3 regions of the Neobacillus sp. GCM10027624 genome follow, and region 3 is predicted to be linked to each of the others. Evidence: riboswitches for the same ligand, from Rfam matches in the RefSeq annotation. Region 3 holds a riboswitch; each other region holds the start of a gene.

Region 1 (10,022 bases), on a different contig from region 3:
TGGGAACTTGTTTCAACTTTTCTTTTGAACTTGCATACCCTGGAAAACATAGTCCGTGATCAATTAAATGAAGATAACATTTGTTATCAGAAAGTCTTTCTAACAGAACGTTTCCCGTATCCCGATCATTGTTATTTACCCAATAGTCGAACACAATAATTCCCGGTAATACATTGAGATTAACAATTTCTTCTTTAATTCGGGGTTCCCAAAGCCCCGTACAATCTTTAAGCAAAAGACTAGCAAATTGATGTCCCGGTGTAAGCCCATAGCGGTAAAGAACTGGAAACTTTTTGAAATCTGATTTGGAGAAATAAGCCATCTCAAAAGGTGCTACGGGCAGTCCTAATAATTGTGCAAGTTTCCCCACCACCCAATCATTCACGAGGACCCTTGTTCCTTGGGGATTGTCCTTAAATTTTACAAGATAAGTGTTTCCATCACTCATTTCAAAAAGTTGAGGCTTTGAATAACCCTCCTTGAAGTTTCCTAAGTAGCGAACCGGATAAATACGATTCAAAATAAAATTTCCTCCCTTTTTCTTCATATTACCAATATATGTACAAACATAACTCACGGAATGGTTGATTATAAAAAGACTGGAAATAATTTTTCTGTTCTATATGAGAATAATGGAGAAAACGAATGATAAGGCTACAGAAGAGGAGTATTGCTTAATGAAGGGGGAGGGAAGTTGGTTAATCATCTTGTCAAAGCCGTGCCTAATTTGTTTACAATCGGAAATCTATTATGCGGTGTTTTTTCAATCACCTTTAATATGAGTGGATTTATAGGAGGCGCCTCAATTTTTATTTTCCTATCAGCTGTTTTTGATCTCTTCGATGGACGGGTTGCCAGAAAGTTAAAGGTGAACAGTGAACTTGGTGTAGTCTTGGATTCACTGGCGGATATTGTTAGCTTTGGGGTTGCTCCGGCGCTTATATTTCATTCGATCGCAGCACCATCCATTTTAACTTCTTTGGCTTTTATTCTTTTTCCAACCATGGGTGCATTAAGGTTGGCAAGGTTTAGTGTAAATCCGACCATTGGGTATTTTAAGGGCCTGCCGATTCCAGCTGCAGGCCTGCCACTAGCCGGAATGGGATTGTTTACCTATAGTAATGCATGGATCACCATTCTTTTGGCTGTTTTAATGGTAAGTCCGATTAAAGTAAAGAAATTATAAAAAAACCTAGTCTGTAGACTAGGTTTTTTATAATTTTACATTCCACCAAATGACATAACCCAAATGGATCCGGCAACGGTTACGACAGCAATAAAAACACCATAAATCACGTTAATCGTTTGCGCTGCACTGTCTTCACCATCTCTTAAGTGCATGAACATAAACAGCTGCAGACCGGCTTGAATGATAGCGAGCGTGCCGATAATCCACATAATGGCATTGAAAGATAAACCTGTTTTTAAAGCTACAAAGAGAGCAGCAAAAGTTAAAACTAATGAAAAAACAAATCCTAATACTTGTGTTAGTGGTGTACCATGTGAATGTTTCTCCATCTTAAGCCACCATCCCTTTTAAATACACAAATGTGAAGATGAAAATCCAAACAACATCAAGGAAGTGCCAGTATAGACCGATAATAAAAGCCTTACGGGCTGTTACTGGAGTCAAGCCTTTTTTCGCAATTTGAATCATTACCATGACAGCCCAGCCAATTCCCATGCTTACGTGCAATCCATGTGTACCTAATAGGACAAAGAATCCTGATAGGAATGCACTAGTTTGCATTGTAGCACCTTCATGAACGTAGGCGATAAATTCTTCAATTTCCATCCCAACAAAGCCGGCACCCAGTAATAAAGTAATAATCATCCAGGTTAATAGACCTTTTTTATTACCACGGTGCATTTCATAAATGGCTAAGCCGCACGTAAAACTACTGGTTAGGAGCAGGATGGTTTCGATCATAACCCCTTTAATTTCAAAAAGTTCGTGTGGGGTAGGACCACCGGCATAACGGTGGTCAAGTACTGCATAGGTTGCAAAGAGTGTTGCAAATAGAATGATTTCCGCACCTAAGAAAATCCAGAAGCCAAAAATATTCATTCGGCTTTGTTCTGTTTGATATTCAAGCGGTAGAGCAGTGTTTACATTAGCTGACATGATTTTTCTTCACTCCTTTTTGGAGGTCTCTCCATGCTTTTTCCGTCTTTTTAATTTCATCTACCGGTACATGGAAGCCATCCTTGTAATCGAATGAACGGAAAATCAAGCAGGCGAAAATGCCTAATAATGCAACAAGTGCGGCAATTTTCCATTCAAAGATAAGGAAGAATCCTGCGATTCCCATGACTACTGCCATCACAATTGGAAGACCTGAATTGTTTGGCATATGAATTTCTTCCAAGTCATCTTCTTTTAACTCTAGACCTTCATTGTGTTTCTTCATGTACCAGAAGGCATCAATTGATTTCACTTCAGGTAGTTTTGCAAAATTATAGAATTGAACAGGGGAAGATGTAGCCCATTCGAGTGTACGTGCATCCCATGGATCGCTTGAAATATTGCGGTCTGCATAGCGAGCGCTCCAATAAATGTTATAACATAAGAAACCAAAGCCGATTGCAAGAATTCCTGCACCAATCGCAGAAACGAGCATCAATGGTCCAAAGCCTGTTTCCGCAGAGTACGTGTAAGCACGTCTGACGGCACCGTCTAATCCAAGGAAGAACATTGGCATAAAGGTCATATTAAAACCAATTACAAAGAACCAGAAATGAAGTTTTCCAAGCTTTTCGTTCAGCATATGACCGAACATTTTTGGCCACCAGTAGTAAAGTCCGGCGAATACTGCAAATACTACACCTGGAATTAATACATAGTGGAAATGCGCTACTAGGAACAGTGTATTATGGTATTGATAATCTGCTGCACCCATTGCAAGCATAACCCCGGTTACGCCTCCGATCAGAAAGCAAGGGACGAAAGCTAATGCCCAAAGCATCGCTGTTGTAAATTGAATGCGTCCTTTACGCATTGTAAACAGCCAGTTAAACATTTTAACTCCGGTAGGGATAGCAATCATCATCGTTGTAATCGAGAAAATCGAGTTAACTGCAGGCCCTGCTCCCATTGTAAAGAAATGATGGACCCAAACGAGCATACTTAAAAGGGCGATACCAACAATCGAGAAAACCATCGATTTATAACCATACAGCATTTTACGAGAGAAGGTTGAAATAACCTCTGAAAACATTCCAAACGCTGGAAGAACAACAATATATACTTCTGGGTGACCCCATAACCAGAACAGGTTCGCCCACATCATTGGGTTTCCGTCACCAGAAACGGTAAAGAAGTGCGTTCCGAAAATCCGGTCAAATGTCATTAATGCAAGAGCAACAGTGAAAATAGGGAAGGAAGCCCAAATAATTACGGATGCGATGAAAGATGTCCAAGTAAACATTGGCATTTTCATTAACGTCATACCAGGAGCTCTCATTTTTAAAACTGTGACGATAAAGTTGATCCCCGTCATTAATGTACCAATCCCGGCAATCTGGATGGCAACGGCATAAAAGTTATTCCCAATACCAGGAGTAAATTCTTTTCCTGCAAGAGGGAAGTAAGCAGTCCAACCTGCATCCGGAGAACCACCAATAACAAACGAAATATTAAACAGCATTGCTCCGGCAAAAGTTAACCAAAAACTTAATGCATTCAATTGCGGAAAGGCAACGTCTCGTGCACCAATTTGCAAAGGAACAACCACGTTCATTAATCCGATTAAGAACGGCATAGCCATGAAGAGAATCATTATGACGCCGTGTGTTGTGAAAATTTCATTATAGTGCTGTGCATCAAGAATTTTTCCATCTGGGGTAGCGGTTTGGGCTTTCATTAATAACCCGTCAATTCCACCGCGGAAAAACATGAGTACTCCGACAAGAATATACATAATCCCAATCCGTTTATGATCAACAGTTGTGAACCATTCCTGCCACAGCCATTTCCATTTTTTAAAATAGGTTACACCTACAACAATACCAATCATGGTTAAAGCAATGGCAACTTGCGAGCCTAAGATTAGAGGGTCTCCGGTAATAAAAAACTTATCCCACTTAATGTCCACTATGGTCACCTCCATTGGAATTTCCACTCATGTCCATGTCCTTCATATCCATATCATTCATATCCATTGACTTTCCTTCTGCCTGACCCTCCATGTGCATTTCATGGTTATCAGGTTCTTTAAAAATTTTCCCTGGGTAGTCGTGATTTCTGTACAATTCAGGGAATGTGTAGGTTTTCGAATGCATATCACCGTGATCAACATAGGCTAGGTGCGTGTTTGAAAAGGTTTGACGGCCTAAGTTTGATGGTTTTAATAGTTCAACATATTTCTTTTCCGATAATTTTGGTGCAGTGTTCTTTACATCCTTCACCCATTTGTTAAACTTCTGCGGTGATTGGGCTTCCACAGTAAATTCCATTCCCGCATAGCCTTTTCCATTAAAGTTTGTGTTTTTACCGATATATTCACCAGGTTGATCAGCTACAAGGTAAAGTTGAGTTTCCATTTTTGCCATAGTATATTTTTGACCGCCTAAAGCAGGAATCCAAAAAGAGTTCATCGTACCCGCAGAGGTAAGCTTAAATTTAATTGGGGTACCAACTGGAACGTTCAAATAGTTCACCGTTTCAATTCCTTGATCCGGATAACTAAAGATCCATTTCCAATCTGCGGAAGTAACATTGATGGTGATTGGCTTTTTATTTTCATAGCCTTTCGGAACTTTTTCAAGATTATAAATTGATTTAACCGTCGGAATGGTTAGCGCAATAACAATCAGAATCGGGATGACAGTCCAGGTGATTTCAAGTTTTGTACTGCCATGTTCCTCTGGTGGCTCGTAATCTTTATTTTTATCTGTTGCGCGGTACTTCCACACAATAAACACAAACAAGCCAATTACAACAATTACAACAAGTGCCATGAAAATCAGTGACCAGTTAATCAGGCCTAAAATTTCTCTTGCTGCAGGCCCCTTAGGTTGAAAAACAACCATATTTGGCTCACAGCCGCTTAAAAATAATACCGGTAAAAAAGCTAATAGGGGAATCAAATAACCCTTTTTAAACATTTTTTACGCTCCTTTCAATAAAGTTGTTCATATTTTCACAAATAAATGTGTGAATTCATTCACAATATTGCACAAGATCCAACCCTACTAATCTTCAAATATTGTGATTTGACTTACCATTTCATGGTCCCTTTACTCGGGTTGTTAATTTTTGTTAATTTAGAGTAATTCTTCTTAAAGTCATCTTAGCAAGTTGTCTGTGATGTTTGTATAGGTTTTTGAAAATATTTGTGACAAATTTGTTAAAGTTTTTGACACTTGGGTAGAAAGTGGCGGATTTTGAGGGGAAATATGGATAAAAGGTGTCTATTTTTATTTAAAAATGGGATAATAAAATTAAATTATTTTGGAATAGGAGAATAAAAGTGAAAGTCAAAATTAATCGAAATGCAGCAAAAGCGTTGAAAAAAATGTTGGAACAAGAAGAGGCACAAGGGAAGTTGTTTCGTGTATTTGTTACCCATATGCATGGGGATCATGCTCATTATGATTTAATGCTGGATACACCAACTGAAAAGGATGAGGTAGTAAAAACAGATAAGGATATTGATTTTATTCTTGAAAAAGGCGATGAATATTTGGACGGTATCTGGATTCAATTTTTCCAGGTGCCAAAAGAAGAATGGTTAATTACCAATCCATCAAAAGGCGATCATCACCATCACCATTAATAATAGTTAAATAAACAACAATGATAAAAACACCCCGCGATTTGATCACGGGGTGTTTATTATTTTTAGTTATCATCACCTTCATGATTGCCATCATGGTCACCATTATCATTATCGTTATCATCATGGTCGCCATTTTGACCATGATGACTATCGTTATCTTTTAATTCATCGTTCTTGCCAGTTCCTTGATTTCCACTGACTTCAGTGAAATCCTTCACTAGTTCAAAAGAAGTTCCATTTAATAGTTTTACGCTGCCTTCAAGATGATCGCCAACTTTTAATCCTAATCTTGATTGAATAGTTTTAAGCGTTTCCTCTTGCGTTAGATTTTTAGAATGTTCCAATTGTTTTATAAGCGAAACAACCTGGCCTTTAGGTAGAGATTTTTTATCAATATTGACAGTAAATTTTTTACCCTTTAATTCATAGTCAAATTGAATAGATTTCTTTGAAGTTACAATTTTCAATTCCAAATCCTCAATTTTATTGGCAAATTTCACTCCGCTTTTATCTTTTTCTGCACCATCTTTTACTTTATCATTATCCGAATCAGCGTCAGCAGGGTTTGTACCTAAATTAATTTCTGCTTGGTTGCTTAATTGATCTTTATCCGAATCTTCTAAGCTATCAGGAATCTTATCTTTATCTGTATCCTTTGAAGTTGGATTTAATTTTAACTTGTATTCTATTAAATTAGATAAACCATCTTTATCTTTATCCTGTTTGGCAAGATTTTTACCCGAGAGTTTATATTTTTTTTCCCATTTGTCATCCATGCCATTTTTATTCTTGTCCACTTTTTGCGAGCTCTTTTTGTGGGTAGTTCCTTTCGCAGCCACTGCTGAAACACCTTGTGATAACACAAGTGACAGCGCAAGACCGCTAACTAATAATTTGTTCGTGTTCTTCATACATTTTCTCCTTCACCTAATAATTTTTCGGCAACTGGCTGGCGTAGTTCTCCCACCTTAGCCCCTCTAGTTTTGCGTACCTATGTTTCCATAGGCTTGCCTTTATCGTTGCAAATTTGAAGAAAATATGTACAACGAATAAGATAAATATAATGACTTTTTTTTAAAAAGTAAATCTGCTCTTCAGTAAATTTGCAAATATTTATTGAGAAAGGCAGCATCGGATTTTGTAAGCTAAAAATAATTATATATGTAAAACTGAGGAGCTCATTTTTTGATAATGACATGAAGAAGATGTTACTCTAAACGGTAAAGAGAGAAGGGAGTATATAAATGGATAATCTCATAAATAAACCTAATATCAAACTTATTGCCCTTGATATGGATGGAACCCTTTTAAATGACAAGGGAGAAGTTTCAGTGGGAAACCGTGAGGCTATAAAAGATGCGCAGGAAAAGGGAATCTATGTTGTCCTAAGTACGGGACGTTCCTTAAGAACATGCAGGGAGCATGCAGATTCACTTGAACTCACATCCTTTCTTGTAACTGTAAATGGGAGTGAGATCTGGGACGATAAGCGCGAATTAGTCGAAAGAAATCTAATGAAGGCTGACCTAATCCAATGGATGTGGGAATTGTCAAAGCATCATAATACGAAGTTTTGGGCAATCAGCACGGAACGAAACTGGTTTAATGATATGCCGGAGGACCTACATAGCTTTGAGTGGTTAAAATTTGGATTTGATATTGATGATGATGAAATTCGAGAAATCATTAAAAAAGAGCTTCAATCCAAAGGTGAATTTGAGCTGAGCAACTCAACGCTTAAGAATATTGAAGTCAATCCGCTTGGTATAAATAAGGCCAAGGGATTAAAAATTGTTTGTGAACGTCTTGGAATTGATATGGAGAATGTCATGGCTTGCGGGGACAGTTTAAATGATATAGCGATGATTAAAGAAGCGGGTTTTGGCGTGGCGATGGGGAATGCGCAGGAAATCGTGAAAAAAACTGCTGAATGGGTTACCTCAGTCAACAATGAAGATGGAGTGGCAAAAGCCATTCGAAAATGGGCACTGGGAAAATAAAATTTATTCAAAATTGATAATTAGGGTTTAAAAATAATTTTTTTGGGAAAAGCTATTTTAGCAAGTATATTTTTGCAAAACATGTATTGGCTAAATGCTAGGAGGCTACAAAAGAAATGGAACATGGTAAAGTAAAATGGTTTAACAGTGAAAAAGGGTTTGGATTTATTGAGCGTGATGGTGGGGATGATGTATTTGTTCACTTTTCTGCTATTCAAGGCGAAGGGTACAAAACATTAGACGAGGGTCAAGAAGTTACCTTTGATATCGAAAATGGACAACGCGGTCCACAAGCTGTAAATGTGCATAAGGCATAAAAATGATAAAACAAACTCCATTTAGTGGAGTTTGTTTTTTGTACTTTAAGAAATTATAAAATTGCTGCGAAGAAGAAACTCGACGTAGAAGCAATTTTTAGGGAAAAAGTATAAGTGCAACTACGCCTCTGTCTTCGCCCTTAGGGGCTCGCTAATCGGCGAGTTTTCTTTATGTTTTAGTGATTTTTTAAAAATTCCTTCACGAAACTGATCGAATGTTCCCGGTGGTAGGTTTGATATACATTACTGGCCATTTTAACAGGATCCCCGAAAAAATAGCGTTCGTATAGGGATTGTCTTGTTCCAAAAGAGCTCATGCTAATATCCCAAGCTAGGCGAAAAAGTGTAACACGATCAAATGCATTGGCATTTGCAGCCTGCAAATACTGGTCAAGATCCCCCTTTATTTCTGACGAAAAATCCGCTTCACCTGGAATCGAAACGAGTCCGCTAGCTCCGATTTGCTGTAAAATTTCACAAAGCCTAGGATAAAGACGCGAATAGCTAATAATTGCTGTACCTAATGGGGAGAAATCAGGAGCCATCGTTCCCCATTGATCAAGTTTCGCATTCATTTCGGAGGCCAACAGCAAGGCTTTTATCGTCTCTAGTCCAACAATGATCTCACTAATTTTTTCCTGGATATGCTGGTATTCCCCGACATTAATCGTATCCACGAGCATCTGTGCGACACCCAAAATAAATTCGGTTTTTACCACCCTCCGTGCAGTTACTTGATGACCTACTAATGAATAAAAACTGCTTTCGGAAAAAATTCTATAGGAAGACTCCGGATTCTGGTAGCAAAAGACACGTTCCCAAGGAACGAAAACATCATCAAAAACAACGATCGTATCGATCTCATCAAACCGAGAGCCGAGAGGATGGTCAAATTGACTATCCTTGTACCGGAAGGACTCACGGCAAAGGAACCTAAGTCCAGAAGTGTTGCTTGGAATTGAAAATGCATAGGCAAAATCCTTGTTAATTGAAGCCATATGCGTCGGAAACACGAGAATTTCGTCAGTAATTCCGCCTTGTGTTGCTAAAAGTCGTGCACCTTTTATAAAAATACCATCTTCATTTTGCCTTACGGTTTTGGCCGAGATGATATTTTGTGAGTCCTCTGTATAGGCTTGAGAACGATTGACTTGTGGATTTATAAACGTATGAGTAAAGGTCAAATCTCTTTCTCGTGCATCTTCATATAACTTCCGCAGGTTTTGATCAAATAGTTTTGAGGAATCCGAAAAAATAGCTGCAGCAGCAGCAAAAGCCATCACTGCTGTATTCATATAATCCGGTGATCGTCCCAACATCCCGGCGCTCGTTCTCGCCCAATTTTGCACCATTTCTCTTCTAATGGCCAAATCTTCCTTTGTTTTTGGTTCAAGGAAGGAAACACCAACCTGATTACCGCTGGTAGGAGATGTGTAGGTCATGTTGTTCATAGTAAGCTGCCGGTCAAATAATTTTGCCTGGCTTTTCATGACACCAGCAAATGCAGGGTGTTCAGAAATATTGCCACTTACTTGTTTACCCTCAATCCAAATCTCCGCAGGATTATGATTGATTCTATCAATATATTCTTTTCCCGATATTGCAGGCATTATCTACACCTTCTTGTCAGTCTTATTTACAGTAAATGTTGAAAGCTTGATTTGGTTTGTACATCCGTCTAAATTTGCACATTTAAATGGGGGACAGGGGAATTCCAGCTACACTCCGCCATTTGAATGGTTATGGGAGCCATACCTTTAAATGGGTGAATGCTGCAGGTGAAGGGGGATTCTCCGGGTAATATGGTACTAGGTGTAGAAGCTTCACCGGATAAAATGCTGCAAGGCAGGATATTTGCATATTCTGATGCCCGCCGTTATCGAGTAGGTCCAAACCATAATTTATTACCTATCAATCGCCCAAGG
Region 2 (10,022 bases), on a different contig from region 3:
CATACCGATATTCACCATTGGTTCAATCGTGAACACCATTCCTTCTTTAATGCGCGGTCCTTTTCCCGGAAGGCCGTAATGTGGAACATCCGGTTTCTCATGAATTACAGTTCCAATTCCATGTCCAATGAAATCCCGTACAACCGATAGTCCTTCACTTTCAACATATTTTTGAATTGCGTGTCCGATATCACCAATTCGATTTCCTGGAACAGACTGTTCAATTCCTTTATACAGTGCCTCTTTTGTTACCCTTAATAAGTGGTCCGTTTCAGGAGAAACACTGCCAACAGCATAGGACCATGCTGAATCGGCCAATGCCCCATTATAATTGACCACCATATCGATCGTGACAATATCCCCGTCTTTCAAGGGTTCTTTTCTTGGGAATCCATGACAGATTTCATCATTAATACTTGCGCATGTGGCAAATTCATACCCTTTATAACCCTTTTGCTCCGGTGATGCGTTATTTTTTCGTAAAAATTCATCAACAAATTCTTCAATTTCCCAAGTCGTAATACCTGGTTTAATTAATTTAGCGATTTCTTTATGGCATGAAGCAAGAATTTCTCCCGCTTTCTTCATTGCTTCAATTTCTCTTTGTGATTTTAAGACAATCATTGTTTTCCCTGCCTTTTTATATTTTTCAATATCCACTCTAAAAACATCTTATCTCTATCCAAGCTTTTTTTCAAAGAAGTGATTTAAGAATTCATTAATTCTTTGTTAACTCCGAGCGTATATTGTAAAAAATACGCCGTTCGTAATATGGAACTTTTATCTCCCTTTTGGTAATATTATAATATAGATTATCTTTATTAGGTGTGTGAGATGCCATGATTGGAGAACGAGTAAAAAAACTGCGTTTAGAAAAGAAAATGTCCCTTTCCGAACTTGCTGAACAGGCGGGAGTCGCAAAGTCTTATTTGAGTTCCCTAGAAAGAAACTTACAAACAAATCCTTCTATTCAATTTCTCGAAAAAATTTCGGCAGTCTTAAATGTCCCTGTTGATTATTTAATCCATGAACGAATTGATCAAGAGGAATTGGACAGCGAGTGGATGAAGATTGTAAAAGAAGCAATGAATTCAGGAGTATCCAAACAACAATTCCGTGATTTTCTTGAATTTAACAAGTGGCGGGCTGACCAAAATAAGTAGTATTAATTTTTAAAAAAAAGAAAGCATTCCCAAAAGGATTATTCATCTTTTTAGGAATGCCTTTTTTGTATGTAACTTAACATTGCTCAGCCAACTGCTCCTTCACATCATTTTGATTTAGAAATGTTCGAACTGTTTCCTTGTCAATTCCCAGTTTTTTTGCTTCGAGTATTAGAGTAATCCATTCTTCATCCATTACTTCCACTATACCTTCTGTGTTTCCCAACTAAACTCACCCCTAAAATACATATCGTATTCCAGGCAACCCGGCCATCATAGCAAGATGCTCTTACCTTAGATCCTCGGCTTTGCGTCCCTCTTTTTCAAAAGGTTTGCCTTTTTCTGATTGTATGGTTATAAAATAACAAAAAATTCATTATTTATTACTCAGGACTAAATACTTAATCCTTTTAGATATGTTTATTATAAATAGTTCTTTTTTAGTAGGGTGTTAGATTTTGTCAGTTTTTTATAATTTTCACATTACTTTTTGCCACAAATTAACTAAATTTTTGACAAAAAACTGCCAAACCATTAAGAAACACTTCATTCTTACACAAAGAATCCATATTTTCGAAGAAAAAGGAGGGAATTTTTGTCGAATTCCCTCCTTTTTCCTTATCTTTGAAATGCAATAATAGATTTAAATCCTTTTTGCCCGGGTCCCCTGCAGAAATATCGTTGAAATGAATCCGTTAGGTTTTGATTGTTTAGTTCTGGATTTACGGTTTCTTTCGACCGAATGGTTAAATAAGAACAAGAAAGACCTATTTTGCACGAGTCCTCTGTATTTAAACCCTTTAAATTCCCATATATAATTCCAGCAATAAGTGAATCACCCGCACCTGTTACGTCCGTAACCGGCACCTCAGGGGCAACCAATGCTCCAGCTTCCCCGTCTTTGGTAAAATAAATTAATCCCTTATCTCCTCTACTGATCACGACCTTTTTAACGCCCTTGTTTAGAATTTCCACAGCCGCCTTAAAAAAGTCCCCCTCGGTCCTTATTGTAATATCGGACAATACTTCTGCCTCTTTTTCATTTGCAACGAGCCATGTAATTCCTTCAAGCGAACGCGGTAATTTTTCAGATTTTGATACTGAAACTGTAGCAATGCAAATAGGAATATTTTCACTCCTGCAATGTTGGATAACGAGCTCAAGGATTACTGCAGGTAGATTTGTATCGAGTAAGACGATGTCAGGCCGGTCTTGGGGCCATTTTTTTTCAATAAAGTCCTCTTCCGTATGATCATATATAGCCATATCAGCCAACGCGATTGCCATTTCACCTTCTTCATCAAGGACAGCTGTATAGGTACCCGTTGACTTTCCCGGCAGGGCCTCCAAAAGGCTTACATCCACATATTCTCCTGTTGTTTTACGAAGCCACTTTCCTTCAGGGTCATCTCCTACATAACCAAGTAAGGAACTATTAAGACCGAGACGCCCAAGGTTTTCAGCAATATTTCTTGCTACTCCGCCACAGGACATCGTACTCTTTGCAGGGTTCGATGTTTTAAAGGTAAGGTGATTTATCGTTTGTATTTTGCGATCTATATTGGCTCCGCCAATACAAAGAACATTCATGGTTTCAAACACTCCTCTGGACAGGCAACTAAGAATTAGAATTCGACAAAAATCCTCTCCTCTATAACTAGTACGATACACACCTAATAAAAACCTTTGGATAAAATTGTATTTCTCTGTATTTTGCGCAAACGTTTTCCTTGAAAAGTGAATAAATCAAGGCCTCATTCGGTCATAATTTTTTAAAAATTTTTTTAGACCAGAAAATTTGTCTAAATCGTGACATTTAGCATATAATGTAAATAATATATAAATATTCCGAATATTACAAAAAATATAGGAGGTATAAGAGAAGATGACTCTTCTTCATGTATTGAATTACTCCATTCCCATTGGTTTTATTGTGTTCTTTGGTTTTCTTCTTGATCGTATGTGTAAACCTAGTAATCCGAAACAAAAAGCTGGCGATGAGTGAAGTCTAGTCAATAGAATTCACCAAAGCCAGCTTTTTTTACGAGATAAAAAAGGTTACGATTGACAGTACCACAGATGTAATCAGCATTGCGATTAGCGGGCGGGCAGCTTTTGTCCGAAGATCCCGCAGGCTGACATTTAAACCGAGACCGACCATGGCAGAAGTCAAAATAAAGGTAGTAGCCGTTGCGACCCCGTCTAACGCTGCTTTTGAAACTGGAATCGACTTGCCGAAAACATAGCTTCCAAGCAAACTCATTATAATAAAACCAATTAAAAACCATGGAAATTCAATTTTCGTATCCCCTGTATTCGCTGTATTTTTCCGTTTTACCCAAAACATTAAAATAAAAGATAATGGAACAAGCAGCAATACTCTACCTAATTTCGCCAGTAGGGCAATCGCTAAGCCATCAGGACCAGCAGGAGCTCCTGCCAAAGCGACATGAGCAATTTCGTGAAGGCTGGTACCGCTCCAAATTCCATATTCAATCGCCGATAATGGAAGAAAAGGTCTTAGGATGGTATAAGTGATGGAAAATATCGTTCCGACTAGCGCGATAATCCCTACTCCTATCGCGGTATCTTCATCCTTTGCTTTGATAATGGGTGAAACGGCTGCAATGGCTGCTGCCCCGCATACTCCAGTACCAACCCCCAAGAGAAGAGAAAGGGATGATTCTGCTTTCAATAATTTTCCGAGCCAAACGGTTAATACTATAGCAAAAGTAATAACACCCACATCGCGTGCAAGTAGTCCAAGCCCTTGATGCAGTACAATATCAATATTTAGTTTTAAACCGTACAATATTATAGCAAACCGCAAAAAACGTTTCGCAGAAAATTGAATACCGGTGCGCAATTTTTCTGGATATCCAAAAAATTGCCGGTAGATTATCGCAATAACGATTGCACAAGCCAGCGGACCAACATGATCAAAACCAGGGACTTTTGATAAAGCATAGCCAAGTGCTGCAACAACAATCGTAAAGGCAATTCCACCTAACCATAAACCAACGGAAGGCTTAGGTTCCAGATTTTTTTGCTGAAGTCCGTCCTGTTCAGTGATAGATAAAACTTTAGCATTTAGGTTCCCCATTTTTATCACCTCATTTAATTTCTAATTTTAGAATACTCCTGGTTCATGTATAAGGAAAATAAAGATATATAATAGGGATGATAAGTAAATTCATATACATAAGGAACCGAAGCGAGGGTAATCGGATGGATCAACATTTAGAGGTATTTATAAAGGTTGTGGAAAAGGAGAATTTTTCTAAAGCTGCAGAAGATCTGCATATGACACAGCCTGCGGTCAGTCAATATATCAGAACTTTAGAGGAATCTGTCGGCGCGAGACTGCTTGAAAGGAGTAATAAATATGTGCGCCTCAATAAGGCAGGGGAAATTGTTTATCATCATGCAAAAGAAATTTTGGCACTTTACACAAAAATGCAATCATTAGTCGATGATCTGACCAATAAGGCAAGCGGGCAGATTTCGATTGGTGCGAGCTATACATTTGGTGAATATATTCTGCCACATATTATTTCAAGAATGCAGTGGCAATATCCCTTAATTCGTCCATCAATCAAGATTCAAAATACAAAGGAAGTGATTGAGCTGGTAAGAATGCATCAATTGGATATAGGAATTATCGAGGGTTTTTTGAAGGATGATCATTTAAGTTCAGAAGTCATTTCTGAAGATAAAATGGTGGTTGTTGCTTCGCCCACTCATCATCTTTTATCCAAACTTGGTGAAAAACGAATTTCTGATTTGGTGGATGAAACATGGATTTTAAGGGAGGAAGGTTCCGGTACACGGGAGGCTGCGGAAAACTTTTTTCGCTTGCATAACTTTACGCCCAAAAAAATTATGGAATTTGGAAGTACTCAGGTGATAAAAGAATCCGTGGAGGCAGGTCTGGGGATCAGTCTATTGTCACGCTGGGCTATTGAAAAAGAGATTGTCCATAGTTACATCCGGATCATTCATATTGAGGGTCTGCCTTTCAAACGGAATTTTTCGTTGATTACTCAGTCCGCCTATCAAACAAAAGCCTTAAAGACATTTATTGAAATTGTGAGGGAGTATTTGTCGGAATTCTAATTCGTTTCGTCTGAATAGGAGTTTGGAAGGAAACTTTCTCGGTTTCTACGTGATTTTGTCTTTCTAACTGCTCTAGAAGGACACTTTCTCAGGTTTCTACGTGATTTTGTCTTTTTAACTGCTCTAGAAGGACACTTTTACTCATACTTTTTAGTAATTTGTCCTTCCAACGCATCTGTAAGAGGGTTATTTCAACTTATTGTGCACCTTATGTTCATAGTTTTTAAAAAAAGAGGAATTCGTTTTAACGCCTCGTTTGGACATCATTTGATTGAAACGCAGAAGCTTTTCATTTAGCTTTCTTCTAAGTCCTTCCCGCTCTGCCGGGTCATCACATTTTTTCATTAAATCCTCAATTGTCGTCATTTCCCTGCGCAAATGACTTTCCTCTTCGGTATACCCAGCATTTTTTAACAACTTATAAGCCATGCGCAATTCCTTTGGAACTCCTGCGAGGTCATCGAGAGGAAGCGGCTTGCCCATCCCAGGAAGATTTTCAAACTCCCCATCTTCATATGCTTTTTTAATCCGTTCTTCTGAGACAATATGAAATAGATCCAAGTTTTAACCCCCCTTTTTACCTTACCTACTATGTAAAGTATATCAACTATCCATTTATATGCCTATTAGCTTAAATGTAATTTTTTATCCTCATTGGGGGAATGCTACAAGCGTAAACGAAAGGAGTGTTGAGTTTGGCACGTGGAGAACATTTTAATCATAAAAAGAAAAACCACCCAGGCGATTTTCCAAAAAACAGCCTGACGGAAAAACATACTAGAGAAGTCATTGAAGATGAAGAACTAATCGTCACCCAAGAAGCATTCAAAAATAGAGTCGAAGAGGAAGAGTAAAAAAGCGTGAGGAGCACCTCACGCTTTTTTTGATTACAACACAACCGGTTGTGTTAATTCAGCAAAATCCAACTTTTTTAGACCTTCTGCAGCTTTTTCAATATCCTTCGAGAAGATACGGTCTTTTTTAATAGAAGGAACAATTTCTCTTCCCTTTTCGTAAAGTCTTCTTGTTTGTGTAGCCATTTTATCCACACCACGGTATTCCACAGCCTGCATTGCACAAATTAATTCAATCGCAAGAACTCTTCTTGCATTTTGAATAATTTGATGTGCATGTCTTGAGCCAATGGTTCCCATACTTACATGATCCTCTTGGTTCGCAGAAGATGGGATCGAATCGACACTTGCTGGGTGTGCCAATGTTTTATTTTCAGAAACAAGCGCTGCTGCCACATATTGCATAATCATCGCACCAGATTGTAGACCTGGCTCTGGGCTTAAGAAAGGCGGCAGATCATTTAATTGTGGATTGATTAACCGTTCAATGCGTCGTTCTGAAATATTAGCCATTTCCGCAACGGCAATTTTCATAAAGTCCATTGCAAACGCAATCGGCTGGCCATGGAAATTACCTCCAGAGATAACTTTCTCACCATCATCAAAAATTAATGGATTATCTGTTGCCGCATTCATTTCAATTTCTAATTTTTCTTTTACATAATCAAGTGCCTGCCATGAAGCTCCATGAACCTGTGGGATACAACGAAGTGAATAAGCATCCTGCACGCGAAGCTCGCCTTGTTGTGTAGTCAATAAGCTGTCACTTAAATAACTGCGGATTCTTGCTGCTGTATCAATTTGCTGCTGGTAACCGCGTGCAACATGAATGTCTTCATCAAATGCATCAATAATTCCATTTAATCCTTCAATCGTCATGGAAGAAATAAGCTCACTTTCAAACGCAAGCTGTTCTGCTTCTAAGTAGCCGACAACGCCCATTGCAGTCATCGCCTGTGTTCCATTGATAATTCCTAATCCTTCTTTTGCCTCTAATGTAATTGGCTGAATTCCTTCGATTTGGAACGCTGTTAAAGAATCCATACGATTTCCTTGGTAGAATACCTCTCCCTCACCAACAAGTGCTAATGCTAGGTGGGAAAGTGGTGCTAAATCTCCACTTGCACCAAGTGAACCTTGCTGCGGAATAACAGGTACAATATCATGATTCACAAGATTTAATAATGTTTCAATTACCACTGGACGGACGCCAGAAAAACCCTTTAACAGTGCATTGGCACGAAGAAGTACCATTGCTTTTGCTACATCCACAGGAAATGGTTCGCCGACGCCGCAAGCATGAGAACGGATCAAGTTTAACTGCAGGTCTTGAACATCGTTCTGATCGATTAATACATCACTAAATTTACCGAATCCAGTTGTAATTCCGTAAATCACTCTTCCTTCTGAAACAATTCGATCTACTGCTTCCCTGCTCTTTTTTACTGCTTCCATGCTTTTATCTGATGCTTGGACCTTTTGACCACCATATAATACTTCTTTCATTTCTTTTAAAGTTAAACCTTGCCCAGTTAATGTAATCATTTATTATCTCTCCTCTACCACTTTAGTATAATAAAGAAAGAGGCTGGATTCCTGTTTACTTAGTTTAGGAGTCCAGCCTCTTTAATAATCATAATGGAATATTTAATTTTTATTATTGGATGTATAAACCGTCTCATATGTCTCATTCTCCTTTTAAAAAAATATAAATATTCCTATTCCTATGATAATTATTTTATGTGAATCAAGCCCTTACTGTCAATGAAATTTTCTGAATTTTAGCACGATAACACTTTAGCACAATAATAAATGAAAGATGATCAGGGTTCTAGACTGTTCATTATTAATTTAAACACATTTGTTTTATTATTCTTTTAGTAGATAATACTGTAGAAAACATGATACATTTAAAAAAGGTATATAATGAAAGGGGTTTATTATGTTCAATATTGGGCAGATGCAATTAAATAACTCCTTTACTTTAGTTGGGCCGCATACATCTTTGATACATATAAAAAACGAACTTTTAGAGCATGATTTTGTTGTTGTTTCCGGTGAAACCTACTACGCAATCTCAAATAGTGAATACAACCTTATAGCCTTAAATGAGGATTCGCTTCCTGTAATCAACTGGATTGAAAAGGTAAATTGGCTCCCTTCCAAAGTTTTTACTATCAATGAACTTTCTACATCAACAACAGATTGGAGACGGCCAGTTCTGATTAAGGATAAGGATAAAGAAGATATTATCGGGATTGTGACTGCTAACCATTGGTTTCAGCAACTTGAAGGGGAAAATAAGAGATTATCCGCTTACTTTTATACATTGGCCGAAACAATTAATGATGCAGTCACAGCTGTAGATCAGGAAGGAACTGTTATTTGTTGGAATTCTGTAGCTGAGAGGACGTATAAAATTAAGCGCGAGAATATCCTTGGGCAAAAGATTGGAGAACATTTTAAAGCGGAATCCCTTATATTACACCATATATTAAATGAGGGGCGGACTGTTCGCGGCGCCTATCATCGCCCCAATAACGATACTCACGTACTGATAAATGCTTCTCCTATTATAAAGAATAATACCATTATTGGGGGTATTGCGATCGAGCGCGATATTACCGGATTCGTTCGATTAAACGAGGAACTTGACTCATCGCTTCCTTCGCTAATTGATCAAGAAAAGCCTTTTGATTCAATCATAGGAGTTAGTTCAGAAATTCAACAAGCATTACAAATTGCACAAAAAGTTGCCTCTGCTGATATTCCTGTTCTGTTAACCGGGGAACCTGGTACGGGAAAAGAGATGCTGGCCAATGCGATCCATTATGGCGGTTCAAAAAACACTGGACCTTTTGTAACTGTCAATTGTTCAACGATTCCTTCTGGCCTTTTAGAAGCCGAATTATTCGGATACCATGAAGGAGTCTTTACATCCGATCGAAAGGTCGGACAAGCTGGAAAAATCGAACAAGCAGGTAATGGAACTTTGTTTCTTGAAGAAGTTGACAAAATGCCCCTGGATATTCAAGAGAAATTCCTAAATTACTTGGAACATCAATCCTTTTATCGAGTGGGTGGATCTGAATTAATTACAACAAACACACGGATAATTGCCTCTACTTCTCAACCATTAGAATCTATGGCAAAGGATGGGGAATTTAACGAAACCCTTTATTATCGTTTAACTGTAATTAACATTGATATCCCTCCTTTGCGTAAAAGAACAGAGGATATTATTAAACTTGTTCAACAATTTATACTTGAATTTAGTTCTAAGTATAAGAAACCCATTCCGGAAATTACTCCTAAGGTAATGACCCTTTTGATGAACTATGATTGGCCAGGAAATATCCGCGAGCTCCGCAATGTCATTGAACGCTTTATCATTCTTAATGATGAAAATTTAATTACACTTCATCATCTTCCCAAAAATATAATTGACACTTATTCTGGAGATAACAGCAATGTTCCAAGCCAAAACGAAACATCACTAAAGGAACGTGCACCTATAAAAGAAGAGGCATTAATCATTGAGGAAGCTTTACGGAAAACTTATGGAAACAAGAGTGCGGCTGCCAAATTACTCGGTATATCCAGGGGAACACTTTATAATAAGATTAAAGAGTATGAGCTTAACTAAGGTAAGGTTAAAAACAAGAGATATTTATAATTCCGTGGCCGATGCTTCCGCATCGGCCATTATTTGTTCTAGATGTCTTATAAACGGAGAGATCCAGGAAAAAAAAGACGCTTTCTGTATTCAGAAAAGCGCCAAGAACGGAACAAAGTCTTTATTTCTTTTTTTTATTCCCCACAGTCAGTCTACCCATAAAAAATGCTCCTGCGGCCAAGCCAACCAGTGTGTTGGTTTTTTTGTTAAATA
Region 3 (10,022 bases):
AACAATCTTAAGACTGTTGACTTCCTTAGTATTAAATGTACATGTATATGAACTTCACTTTCAAAAAAACAATACATTTTGGAAGTTGATATCTTAGAGCTGCGAACCCTCCAATATGTTTTAATGAAATCCTGTTAAGGAGGTGAAAAAATGTTTAAGGAAAAAAATTATGAACGACCAGTTGTTTTATGCCATCAACCTATCCGTTTTGAGACTTCTCAAAGTTGGAATGAGGGACAGGGCCCTGTTTCGGGGGATTACGGAAACAGTAATGGAAATAGCTATCCAAATGATGCTTATGATCCAAAGAAACCTAGGCCACCATCAAAGCCAGATGATAAACCACCACCTAAATATTAATGTAAATAAATCAATGGCGATTAAGTGTATCGCCATTGATCTATTAAAAAAGTATAACCATTTTTGATAAAAAATATGTTTTTTAAATAAAACTTTAAAAAACTAATATTAAGGAGTTTAAATCATGATGACTCACTATATTCAAAAGGAAAATATTGAAGAAACAGAACTGGATGGTGAGTGGATCCTTCTCAACACAAATCAATTAACTGTTACTAAATTAAACGAAATAGGCGGTTTGTGTTGGTCCTTATTGAATAACGTTCAAACAACTGAATCCCTTGCACAAGCCGTATTAGATAAGTTTCGACCAGTTGAAGATAAAGAACAAATAAAAAAAGATATAGAAGAATTCTTATCCCAGCTTAATGAGTGTGGGTTGATTGAATATGTTAATCGATAACCTAACCTTTACAATCCTAAAAAAAACTATTGATAAAAATGGTTGGCTAGAGCTACCCGCTTACGGGAATAGTATGTATCCTTTTATTCGCCAGGGGAATCATTGTCGTTTTGTACCATGTCAGCCATTATCACTAAAAAAAGGCGAAGTAATTTTATTTCATTCACAGGATGGGAAGTTGATTGCTCATCGCTTTATTAGGACAAAAATGATTAACCAACAACAGCATTTTTTATTTAAAGGAGATACAAACTTAGGTTTTGATCAACCCATTGGGGAAGAGAGAATTCTTGGAAGACTAGTAAGTGTCAAAAAACAACATCTTAAGCTATCACCAGATCACATCTCAGCAAAACTTTGGGGAAAGTTTATCCTTGCCTTTCCTGGGATGTCAGGTATTCTTCGAAAATATTTAAATCGGAAATTGAACCTGCAATATTAATAAAGAGTATGGAGTGTCCATATATGAAGGAACAAATTGACACACTTATAAAACAATATTTTACCATGAAAGACATTCGCAGAGCGTTAACCTTTGTCATGCCTTATATTCTGAAGCGATGGAAAGCATATATCATGGTACTACTGTTATTAGGGGTAGATATTTACTTAACGATTGCCTTTGCAAAGTTCTATGGGGACCTGACAGACGTTGCGATTCATGGTGGATATCAACAGATTTTATCGTTAGTTCCATATGGTACACTTCTGATTCTTGCAAGTATCGCCTCAAGTGTATCCTATTCATATTGTAATTTATTTGCAACGAACGCAGTGAAAATGGATTTAAAAAACCATTTTTTTCATCATGTATTAAGATTGCCTGTTGGGGATGCTTCGAATTTCCGGTCCGGTGAATTAATGTCCCACTTTTCTAATGATATCCATGGGGTCGATGGTGTAATTGGAAGTAGCCTTATTAGTCTGATTCGGCTACCAATTATTTATATTGTGGTCTTTATTTATTTGATGCAAATCAATTTGACCCTTTGTTTAGTGAGTCTCATTATTGCACCAATCGCCGCAATATCTGGTGTGGTGTTTGGATTATTACTTCGGAAAAATGGTAGATCAATTCACCGGTTAATCGGAAATATTAATCATCATTTAAGTGAAACCTTTCACGGTTTTACGGTTATTCGTTCCTTTACATTGGAGAGGCTTTATTATTCAAAGTTCACTAAACAAAATCGTGAATTATTGAAATTAGAATTAGAAAATACGAAACTTCAAAGCTTATACAATACGGGTGAGCATATTATCGGCTCCATCACTTTTATTCTAAATCTATCAATTGGCGCCTTATTTGTCTCCAAAGGAGAGTTAACTGTTGGTGCTTTTTTAACTTTTTTAAATCTGGTCAATCATTTATTTTATCCGATTACAGGGGTGGCTAACGTCTGGGCAGGTCTCCAACGTTCGGTTGCAGCCCTTGAGCGAGTACTGGCTGTCCTTGATAAAACCGCTGCCTTTAAAGAACTGCCAGCCTTTTCTCAGCCAATCAATATTGTGGAATCAATAGAATTTAGGGAAGTTACATTTGGCTATGTCGAAAATACCAATGTATTTGAACATTTTAATATGACGATTCCCTCGGGAAAAGTTGTGGCGCTTGTGGGACCGAGTGGAGCGGGGAAGAGTACGCTGTTTAATTTATTACAAGGATTCTATACACCTCAAGAAGGGGAGATTCAAATAGCGGGTAAATCCATTCAGGAGTTAACCGCTTCAGAATTAAGAAGTTCAATTGCCCATGTCCCACAGGAAACTTTTCTTTTTGCCGGCACCGTTCGTGAAAATCTTTTAATTGCCCGTCCAAAAATTACTGAAAAAGAAATGGTGGAAGCGGCCATTCATGCTGAAATTCATGACTTTATCCTTTCATTGCCAAAGGGATATGATACGGAAATTGGTGAAAATGGAATTAAATTATCAGGTGGCCAGAAACAGCGGATTGCCATTGCCCGGGCTATTTTAAAAGATGCACCTATTCTATTATTGGATGAAGCGACATCTGCTTTGGACGGAGAAACCGAATACTATGTAAAAGAAGCTCTTGACCAATTAATGGAAGGAAGAACCACCATTGTAATTGCTCACCGACTGACTACCATCCAAAATGCGGACCTTATTTTAGTAATAGACCATGGTCGGATTGTCCAACAAGGTACACATGAAGAATTAATCAGACAGAGAGGGCTATATCGTAATTTAAATGAAACTTCATTTAATAAATCAACTTCATTGTCCCTTTTGTCAAAATCGTAAAAAGGAGGTGGTTCTGTGATTGAGTTAATAAGAGCCGTTTATGAGCGAAAACCATTACCTGAAGATGATTTCTTCTATCATCGTGTTTTGAAGGATATTAAAGAAGATGGGATTGCTTCTCAAGTATATTATTTACTTAAAGAGGAAAGAAAAATAGAGCAAACTCCGGAATTTTTTCAATCAATTTTACATAAAAACTATGAAAAAGCGTTATTCCAAAATCTATTTATAAAAAGCCAACAAAATGAACTCCTTCAGCGGTTTGAACAGCAGGGGATGGATGTCATTCCCTTAAAAGGGATTCATTTTGCTGAAAAGGTTTTCGGGCATTTAGGGGCAAGAGCAACATCTGATATTGATTTGTTAATAAGGATGGAGGATCTTGAAAAAGCAATAGAAGTTGTCAATTTGCTGGGGTTTACGGTAGAAGGAGCGCCGATACCCGGCCATTTTCATTGCAGTTTTAGTAAAGTATTGCCACACTCTACCATGCCCTTAGTAATAGAATTGCATTGGAGCCTTGTGAAACAGAATACTTCAAGGTTTCAAATTAATGATATATGGAAGCATGCCAAAACAGTTGAGGGCTATAAGCATATTAAGGAATTAACTCCTAACCATACCTTTTACATGATTTGTCTACATGGCTGGAGACATAATTTAGATACGATGAAGTATTTCTTAGATTTAATACAAGTTCTTTGCAAATATAACGATGAATTGGATTTAGTGGAAATACTGAAGCTTGCAAAAGCGCATCAAACATATAAAAGAATGATTAGAACCTTATCTATACTGTATTTGGAGTTTCCGTTTTTGGAAGAGATTAAACCGTTTGATTATAAAAGGGATTTTCCATTATGGAAGTATCGCAATGCCAAGGGCCTAAAAAAATATCTTGATTTTTTTGATTACCAGCTTTTTAGTTACGATACTACTATTCATAGTTTAATTGAACTTTTTCATTTGATTTTTCCTTCCAAATATGATCTCGAAGTACAAATATATGATCATTTCATAGGTAATAAAACGTATTGGTCTTTATACAAAAACAGACTCAAAAGTATAATCAAAATCTTCGTTTCCAACTAGGAAAGAATATATCATAATTTTTAAATAGTTAAAGGGGATAACGGTTATGAATACTAAATTAGGTATTCAAATTTTTGGTAATGTGAAGAATATGCTTAAAGAACATCGTTCTTCTAGAAGACCAATCATAAAATTTGGAGTTTCAAGCCTCTATTTTCTTAGGAATTCAGCTAACACTATAAGGCGTTTTTGGTTTGATAAAGAGTTTCGCTCAATTGTGTTTATGCAGCTGACGAACTCTAAAAATGTTCATCAAACTACACCCTACACCTATATGGATCGGTACCCAGTTATTTTTTCAGCTTGTCAAAATTATTTGGATGGAAAGCAAAATCTACGGATTCTTTCGTATGGATGCTCAACAGGGGAAGAGGTTTTAACCCTTCGAAAATATTTCCCTGAGGCGCATATTGTTGGTGCAGAAATTAATAAGCGAAGCCTTAAAATATGTAGAAACCTTTCAATTGATGATAAAATTACATTTGTTCATTCTGAACCTAATGAAATCCAAAAACATGGACCATACGATGCGATTTTCTGCATGGCTGTTTTACAACGAAAGCCCCATTACATTGAAGAAAAAGGAATTAGAAGTTTAAAAAAAATCTACCCTTTTGAAAAGTTCGAAGAACAGATTCTTGAACTAGATCAATTGATTAAACCTGAAGGTTTGCTAATCATTCATTTCACTCAGTATTCGTTTAAGGATACTGCGATAGCTTCAAAATATACCGCATTAGGTCACTATACTCAAGGGAGTTCATGTCTTCTATTTGATAAAAATAGTAATTTAATAAAAAATCCATTCTTTCCAAAAAGCATTTATAAAAAACAGAAAAGATAAATTTCGGGCGGAATATAATATTATAAACGATACACAAGAAACCCCTTTACAAATTTTACATAACTGTAAAGGGGTTTTTTTATCATATTTTAAATATCTTTAAAACGAAACCATTGCTGGAAAATTGCCCGATGGATTCAGAATTAAAATATACTTGCACACTGAATTAATCTTCCGTCTTTATTAAAAAATAACTTTAAGTTAAATGAAATATAGTAATCTCGGGTCTGCAAAAAAAACGAACCGCAAGTTTAGTCGTACCAATCCCTCGATTTACATACAAAGGCATTTTATTTTCTCCAACCTTATATAAGCCATCTGAATATTTTCGGGCAAGAACCTGTTTTATGATTGGACCATAAAAAGGCAAGCGGATTTGGCCCCCATGGGAATGGCCGGAAAACTGGGCGCTTATGGGGTACTTAATACTTTCATCAGCTATGTCGGGTTCATGAGCAAGCAGGAGCACACAATCCTGAGCAGTTAATCCTTCCACTGCTTTTTCGATGTTTGGATTACCATACATAAGATCATCAATTCCCGCAATATATAAGCGCTGCCCATCCACCTCAATAAAGTTGTGACTATTATCCAATACATTAAATTGAGAATTTTGTAGAACGTTAATCACTTGGTTTTTCGTATAAAAATCATGGTTCCCAATGACGGCCCATTTTCCTCCGCGAAGTCCTTTTAACGATTGGAGTAAAGGAATTGCCACTTCAGGTTGATAATTACCAATTTGGACCAGGTCCCCCGTAAAGAAAACAATATCTGGTTTTAAACGATTAATCATTTTAATAACAGGTTGAAAATCTTCTATATCATAGTGAAAACCTAAATGAACATCACTAAATTGAACAATTCGCCAGCCTTCAAATGCTTTAGGAAGATTTTTAATTTTCAACTTTACTTCTTTAACTTGATACCAAAAACGTTCTACCTTAAATGAGTAGGTTCCCATCATGATTCCTGCAGCTAGTATGCCTATATATATTTTTCCAGATTTTTTTAAAAAGGTGCGGCGATTCATCGTATTCTGATTTGATTGTAATTTAGTCATTGGTACTCCTTTATTGAAAACAGAACGGAAACTTAATGTTCCTTATAAAGAACATTATAAGTGAAATACAATTCTAACTCAACTACTACAGTGAAAAAACACCTATGGCATTACGGGAAAGGCAGGGTGGGCCAGTGTTATAAATTGTAGTATATATAGGAGAATTATCCCAATAAGATTGAAAAAATGATTATGATGACAAGAACGATTAATAAAAGAATACTTTTAAATTCTCCTTGCTATCTATTGTAGCTAATAATATATTACCTACCTCAGCATTATACACGGATTTTATTCTGTCTATTAACCACTTTTCATCTTTGTTCATTTGCTGCAAAACAAGAAACTGAATCTTTCCTTCCGTAATAATCGTTTTCGGCAAATCAAACGGTTCTGTTTTCATTTGGCAGTCCGAGGGTGTAAGTGGTTCGTATTGAGGATTTAGAAAAATAGACATTTGTCCATCCGCTTCCCATAGAGCCAATGCTACCTTTTTAACATCCTCCACTTTTTCTTTTCTTAATTCGGCCAATAAGTAATCAACTGTAATTCTCGCCTTTGATAGTCCCTGATATAGGATTGTTCCATCCTTTATCAGAGGGAAGGGGACTGGGTCCATAAACCTCCGAAAACGGGGCCATTTTAAGGTTAAAGAAATACAAATCATATATAAGACAACGATAATTATAGTGGAGATTATTGAACCCTTCATCCCTATAGTATGATCTGATAATGGATGAGCAATGATATTTCCCAACATTAATGCGATGATAAAATCTAATAATCTTAACTGGGAAATGGCACGGCTGCCCATAAATTTTGCGGAAAAGAGCATAAAAAAGAAAGTAATCGTTGCTCTTAAACTCCATTCCATGACCGTTAACGATTCCTGTCCATGTAAAAAATTCAACTAAGACACCTCTAATAAATAGAACTTTTTTATTTATTATGGCCTCACGATGAAAAAATCATCTATTATATTTTGTTCCTAAATCGGACTGAACTTTTGGTTTGTAAAATTTTAACGCATTAAAATTTTGTCGAAATTTTTGGAAACAAATTTGTTCGGTATAGTGAACTTTTATGGTAATATTTTCATAGAGATTACAGTACAATTAGAAAAAGGCAAACCTCTCGAAAGGGTGGGACGCAAAGCTACAGGTCTAAGGTAATATACTATGACGGCTGAGTTGCCTAAAATACTTATATTTTAGGAGGAAAGATAGAACAATGGAAGCTCCGATGATTGACGAAAAAGAACTAGATAAAGAGTGGTTAGACCTGATTCTTCAAGCACGAAATTTAGGAATATCTGTCGAAGAAATAAAAGAATTTCTAAAAACTTCCTGAGGTCTTTTTTTAAAATTAAAAAAGACCTACTCAAAATTTCAAGTAGGTCTAATATTGTTTTTTAACCTTAAAAGAGAAGTCGTTTTCGATTCATTTAATAATGCAAAAATTTCACACAAACAGGATAAGGAACTTCGATATCTTTCTCTATCAATGTCAGTTTTCCGGTTTCAACGTCTCGTCTATAAAGCACGAGATTGCCTGATTCCTGGTTAGATCCAACTATATATCGGCCGGTTGGGTCAATCGAAAAATCTCTTGGCCAATCTCCTTCAGAGGAAACTCGTTCGACAAAACTTAACTCACCTGTGACCTCGTCCACACTAAACACAGCAATACTATTATGCCCGCGATTCCCGGCATAAACAAAACGTCCGTCAGCCGAAATATGGATAGCACTGCCTTGATTGTTTTCCTTAAAATCGTCAGGAAGTGTAGAAATAAATTGGTTAGCTGTAAAATGACCATCTTCAGGGTGATAAGTTAGGAAAATGACCTCTGAACTAAACTCTGTCATCACATAAGCAAATTTTCCGTTTGGATGGAAAGTAATATGTCTTGGACCGCTTCCTGCAGGGGTAGATAAACGACTAACCTCCGTTAATTTTCCATCAGGACCTACTAAATATGTAAGAAGTAAGTCAGTTCCTAATTCAACCACTACGATATATTTTTCATCAGGTGTGACTCCTGCAAAATGTGTATGAGCTTTTTCTTGTCTAGGATCTGGACCAGAACCTTCATGTTGTATAACGGAAGCAGGTGACTGAATGTAACCTGTTTCAGAGTCAAGTAAATAAGATTCAACGGTTCCTTTATGATAGTTTGCACTAAATAAATATTGATTTTTGCTGTCCATGCTAACATGGCAAGGAGACGAACCGGGAGATGATTGGGTATTCATTTGAGTAAGTTCCCCAGATTCACTGTCAATCGAATACGATGCCACACCGCCTTCTTCACCTTTTTTTATAACAGCATATAAATATCGATTATCCTGACTAATGTTAAGGTAAGTAGGGTTGCCCAATTCAGCAACTGCTTTAATATTGATTATTTTTGCATTTTCTGTATCTAATTTAAATGTGTAAATTCCTTTGCTGTCGCCTTTTGTATAGGTACCGATGTATCCGGTGTATTCGCTGTTTGAATTCATTTTCTCCGCTCCTTGAGTATGATTTTCCGTTTTATTTTACCATAGTTAGGAAGGTTTATTTATTTTCGCACTCGAAAGGCAAATTAAAAAAGCATGGAAACTCATGCTTCTTCATCGGTCTTAACCCATTCCCCTGACCACTTCTCAATTTCTCTTATGATCGGCTCCATCGCCATTCCTTTTTCTGTTAAAGAATACTCAATTCGCACCGGTGTTTCAGGAAAAACTTCTCTTTTCACAATCCCTTCATGCTCTAGGTCCTTTAATCGTTCTGATAAAAGCCGTCCACTGATGGGAAGGGAGGATTCGATTGTACAAAACCTCTGTGGGCCTAATAATAGTTGATAAATAATAAAGCCAGTCCAACGCTGGCTCAGTAATTTCATAGCCTGCTCAAATTTAGGGCACAATGTTGATGGATTCATACTTATTCACCTCTATGCTCTTTATTATACATATGGTGATTGTAAACAATCAATTTAATTACTTGACGTAAATTCATTACGTTATTATAGTTAGTTACATAAAGTAAGTAAAGGAGTGAAAGTAATGCTTCCATCTTTATTTTTAGCGCATGGTTCACCGATGTTAGCGATTGAAGATAACAATTATACAAGATTTTTAGAAAAACTTGGGCAGCAATATCATCCAAAAGCGATTGTCATTTTTACTGCTCACTGGGAAGCTGAAACATTAACCATTTCTTCTTTAGATGAATCGTATGAAACCATCTATGATTTCTATGGATTTCCACCGGAACTTTATGAAATTAAATATCCCGCAAAAGGTTCCACTAAACTCGCACAATCTTTAAAAGAACGATTAGCACAAGCAGGAATTCCTTCTAATCTGGATACGAAGAGAGGGTTAGATCATGGTTCATGGACAATGTTATCAAAAATGTATCCAAATGCGGATATTCCTGTCATTCAAGTCTCTGTTCATCCCTTTCTACCAATGGATGCGCAATACAAAATCGGCGAGGCATTAAAAGGGCTTGGGCAAGAAGAGATTCTTGTTATTGGAAGTGGTGTAACAGTCCACAATTTGCGAATCGTTCATTGGGGACAAAAAGAACCGGAACCGTGGGCAGTCGCCTTTGACGACTGGCTTTTGGAAAAAATTAAAAAGCAAGATTTGGCCAGCCTATTCCAATATGAAAAACTAGCACCGAATGCCAAGGCTGCTGTACCAAGGCCGGAACACTTTGTTCCATTTTTCATTGCGATGGGCAGCGGAAACGGTATGGAACAGGCACAACCAATCTACCACGATTATGAATTTGGAACGCTAAGTTATCTTTGTATGAAATTTTAAAAGTGCCATTTTTCAATGGCATTTTTTGCTGTAATATTAACATTTTGTGAAGGTGTGTCCTTTTGTTTCACATTAGTGGACAGGTTTAGTACAATTAAACCTATCTTAGAGAATAAATGAGGAGTTTAAATTTTATGGCAAATAACAAAAAAAATACGAAACAACAGGG

Evidence for each region. Region 3 has a riboswitch for cyclic di-GMP ahead of ACFQZ9_RS30010 (anti-repressor SinI family protein). Riboswitches for the same ligand answer to the same signal wherever they lie in the genome.
Region 1: linked by a shared signal. The riboswitch ahead of ACFQZ9_RS08975 (hypothetical protein) and the one ahead of ACFQZ9_RS30010 (anti-repressor SinI family protein) in region 3 are both predicted to bind cyclic di-GMP.
Region 2: linked by a shared signal. The riboswitch ahead of ACFQZ9_RS22725 (anti-repressor SinI family protein) and the one ahead of ACFQZ9_RS30010 (anti-repressor SinI family protein) in region 3 are both predicted to bind cyclic di-GMP.

What each region holds. Positions count from the first base shown of each region.
Region 1 covers NZ_JBHTHD010000003.1:810,094-820,115, forward strand. The annotation lists gene ACFQZ9_RS08940 (protein kinase family protein) at 1-520, opposite strand, end outside; gene pssA (CDP-alcohol phosphatidyltransferase family protein) at 695-1,186, shown strand; gene qoxD (cytochrome aa3 quinol oxidase subunit IV) at 1,222-1,518, opposite strand; gene qoxC (cytochrome aa3 quinol oxidase subunit III) at 1,520-2,125, opposite strand; gene qoxB (heme-copper oxidase family protein) at 2,115-4,094, opposite strand; gene qoxA (cytochrome c oxidase subunit II) at 4,084-5,106, opposite strand; gene ACFQZ9_RS08970 (iron-sulfur cluster assembly accessory protein) at 5,472-5,777, shown strand; gene ACFQZ9_RS08975 (hypothetical protein) at 5,843-6,691, opposite strand; cyclic di-GMP riboswitch class I at 6,718-6,802, opposite strand; gene ACFQZ9_RS08980 (Cof-type HAD-IIB family hydrolase) at 7,025-7,780, shown strand; gene ACFQZ9_RS08985 (cold-shock protein) at 7,897-8,097, shown strand; gene hpaB (4-hydroxyphenylacetate 3-hydroxylase family protein) at 8,274-9,707, opposite strand; partial or broken gene ACFQZ9_RS08995 (catalase) at 9,794-10,022, shown strand, end outside.
Region 2 covers NZ_JBHTHD010000013.1:339,456-349,477, reverse strand. The annotation lists gene map (type I methionyl aminopeptidase) at 1-624, opposite strand, end outside; gene ACFQZ9_RS22730 (helix-turn-helix domain-containing protein) at 840-1,163, shown strand; gene ACFQZ9_RS22725 (anti-repressor SinI family protein) at 1,240-1,389, opposite strand; cyclic di-GMP riboswitch class I at 1,421-1,510, opposite strand; gene ACFQZ9_RS22720 (carbohydrate kinase family protein) at 1,782-2,753, opposite strand; gene ACFQZ9_RS22715 (YeiH family protein) at 3,205-4,266, opposite strand; gene ACFQZ9_RS22710 (LysR family transcriptional regulator) at 4,392-5,279, shown strand; gene ACFQZ9_RS22705 (DnaJ family domain-containing protein) at 5,466-5,840, opposite strand; gene ACFQZ9_RS22700 (hypothetical protein) at 5,975-6,133, shown strand; gene hutH (histidine ammonia-lyase) at 6,167-7,678, opposite strand; gene ACFQZ9_RS22690 (sigma-54 interaction domain-containing protein) at 8,076-9,779, shown strand; gene ACFQZ9_RS22685 (proline dehydrogenase family protein) at 9,931-10,022, opposite strand, start outside.
Region 3 covers NZ_JBHTHD010000033.1:89,429-99,450, reverse strand. The annotation lists gene ACFQZ9_RS30055 (hypothetical protein) at 1-97, shown strand, start outside; gene ACFQZ9_RS30050 (hypothetical protein) at 151-360, shown strand; gene ACFQZ9_RS30045 (PqqD family protein) at 485-763, shown strand; gene ACFQZ9_RS30040 (S24/S26 family peptidase) at 750-1,205, shown strand; gene ACFQZ9_RS30035 (ABC transporter ATP-binding protein) at 1,229-3,031, shown strand; gene ACFQZ9_RS30030 (nucleotidyltransferase family protein) at 3,047-4,123, shown strand; gene ACFQZ9_RS30025 (class I SAM-dependent methyltransferase) at 4,170-4,967, shown strand; gene ACFQZ9_RS30020 (metallophosphoesterase) at 5,164-6,030, opposite strand; gene ACFQZ9_RS30015 (DUF421 domain-containing protein) at 6,239-6,940, opposite strand; cyclic di-GMP riboswitch class I at 7,145-7,228, shown strand; gene ACFQZ9_RS30010 (anti-repressor SinI family protein) at 7,261-7,380, shown strand; gene ACFQZ9_RS30005 (lactonase family protein) at 7,475-8,536, opposite strand; gene ACFQZ9_RS30000 (winged helix-turn-helix transcriptional regulator) at 8,638-8,961, opposite strand; gene ACFQZ9_RS29995 (DODA-type extradiol aromatic ring-opening family dioxygenase) at 9,086-9,853, shown strand; gene ACFQZ9_RS29990 (DsbA family protein) at 9,988-10,022, shown strand, end outside.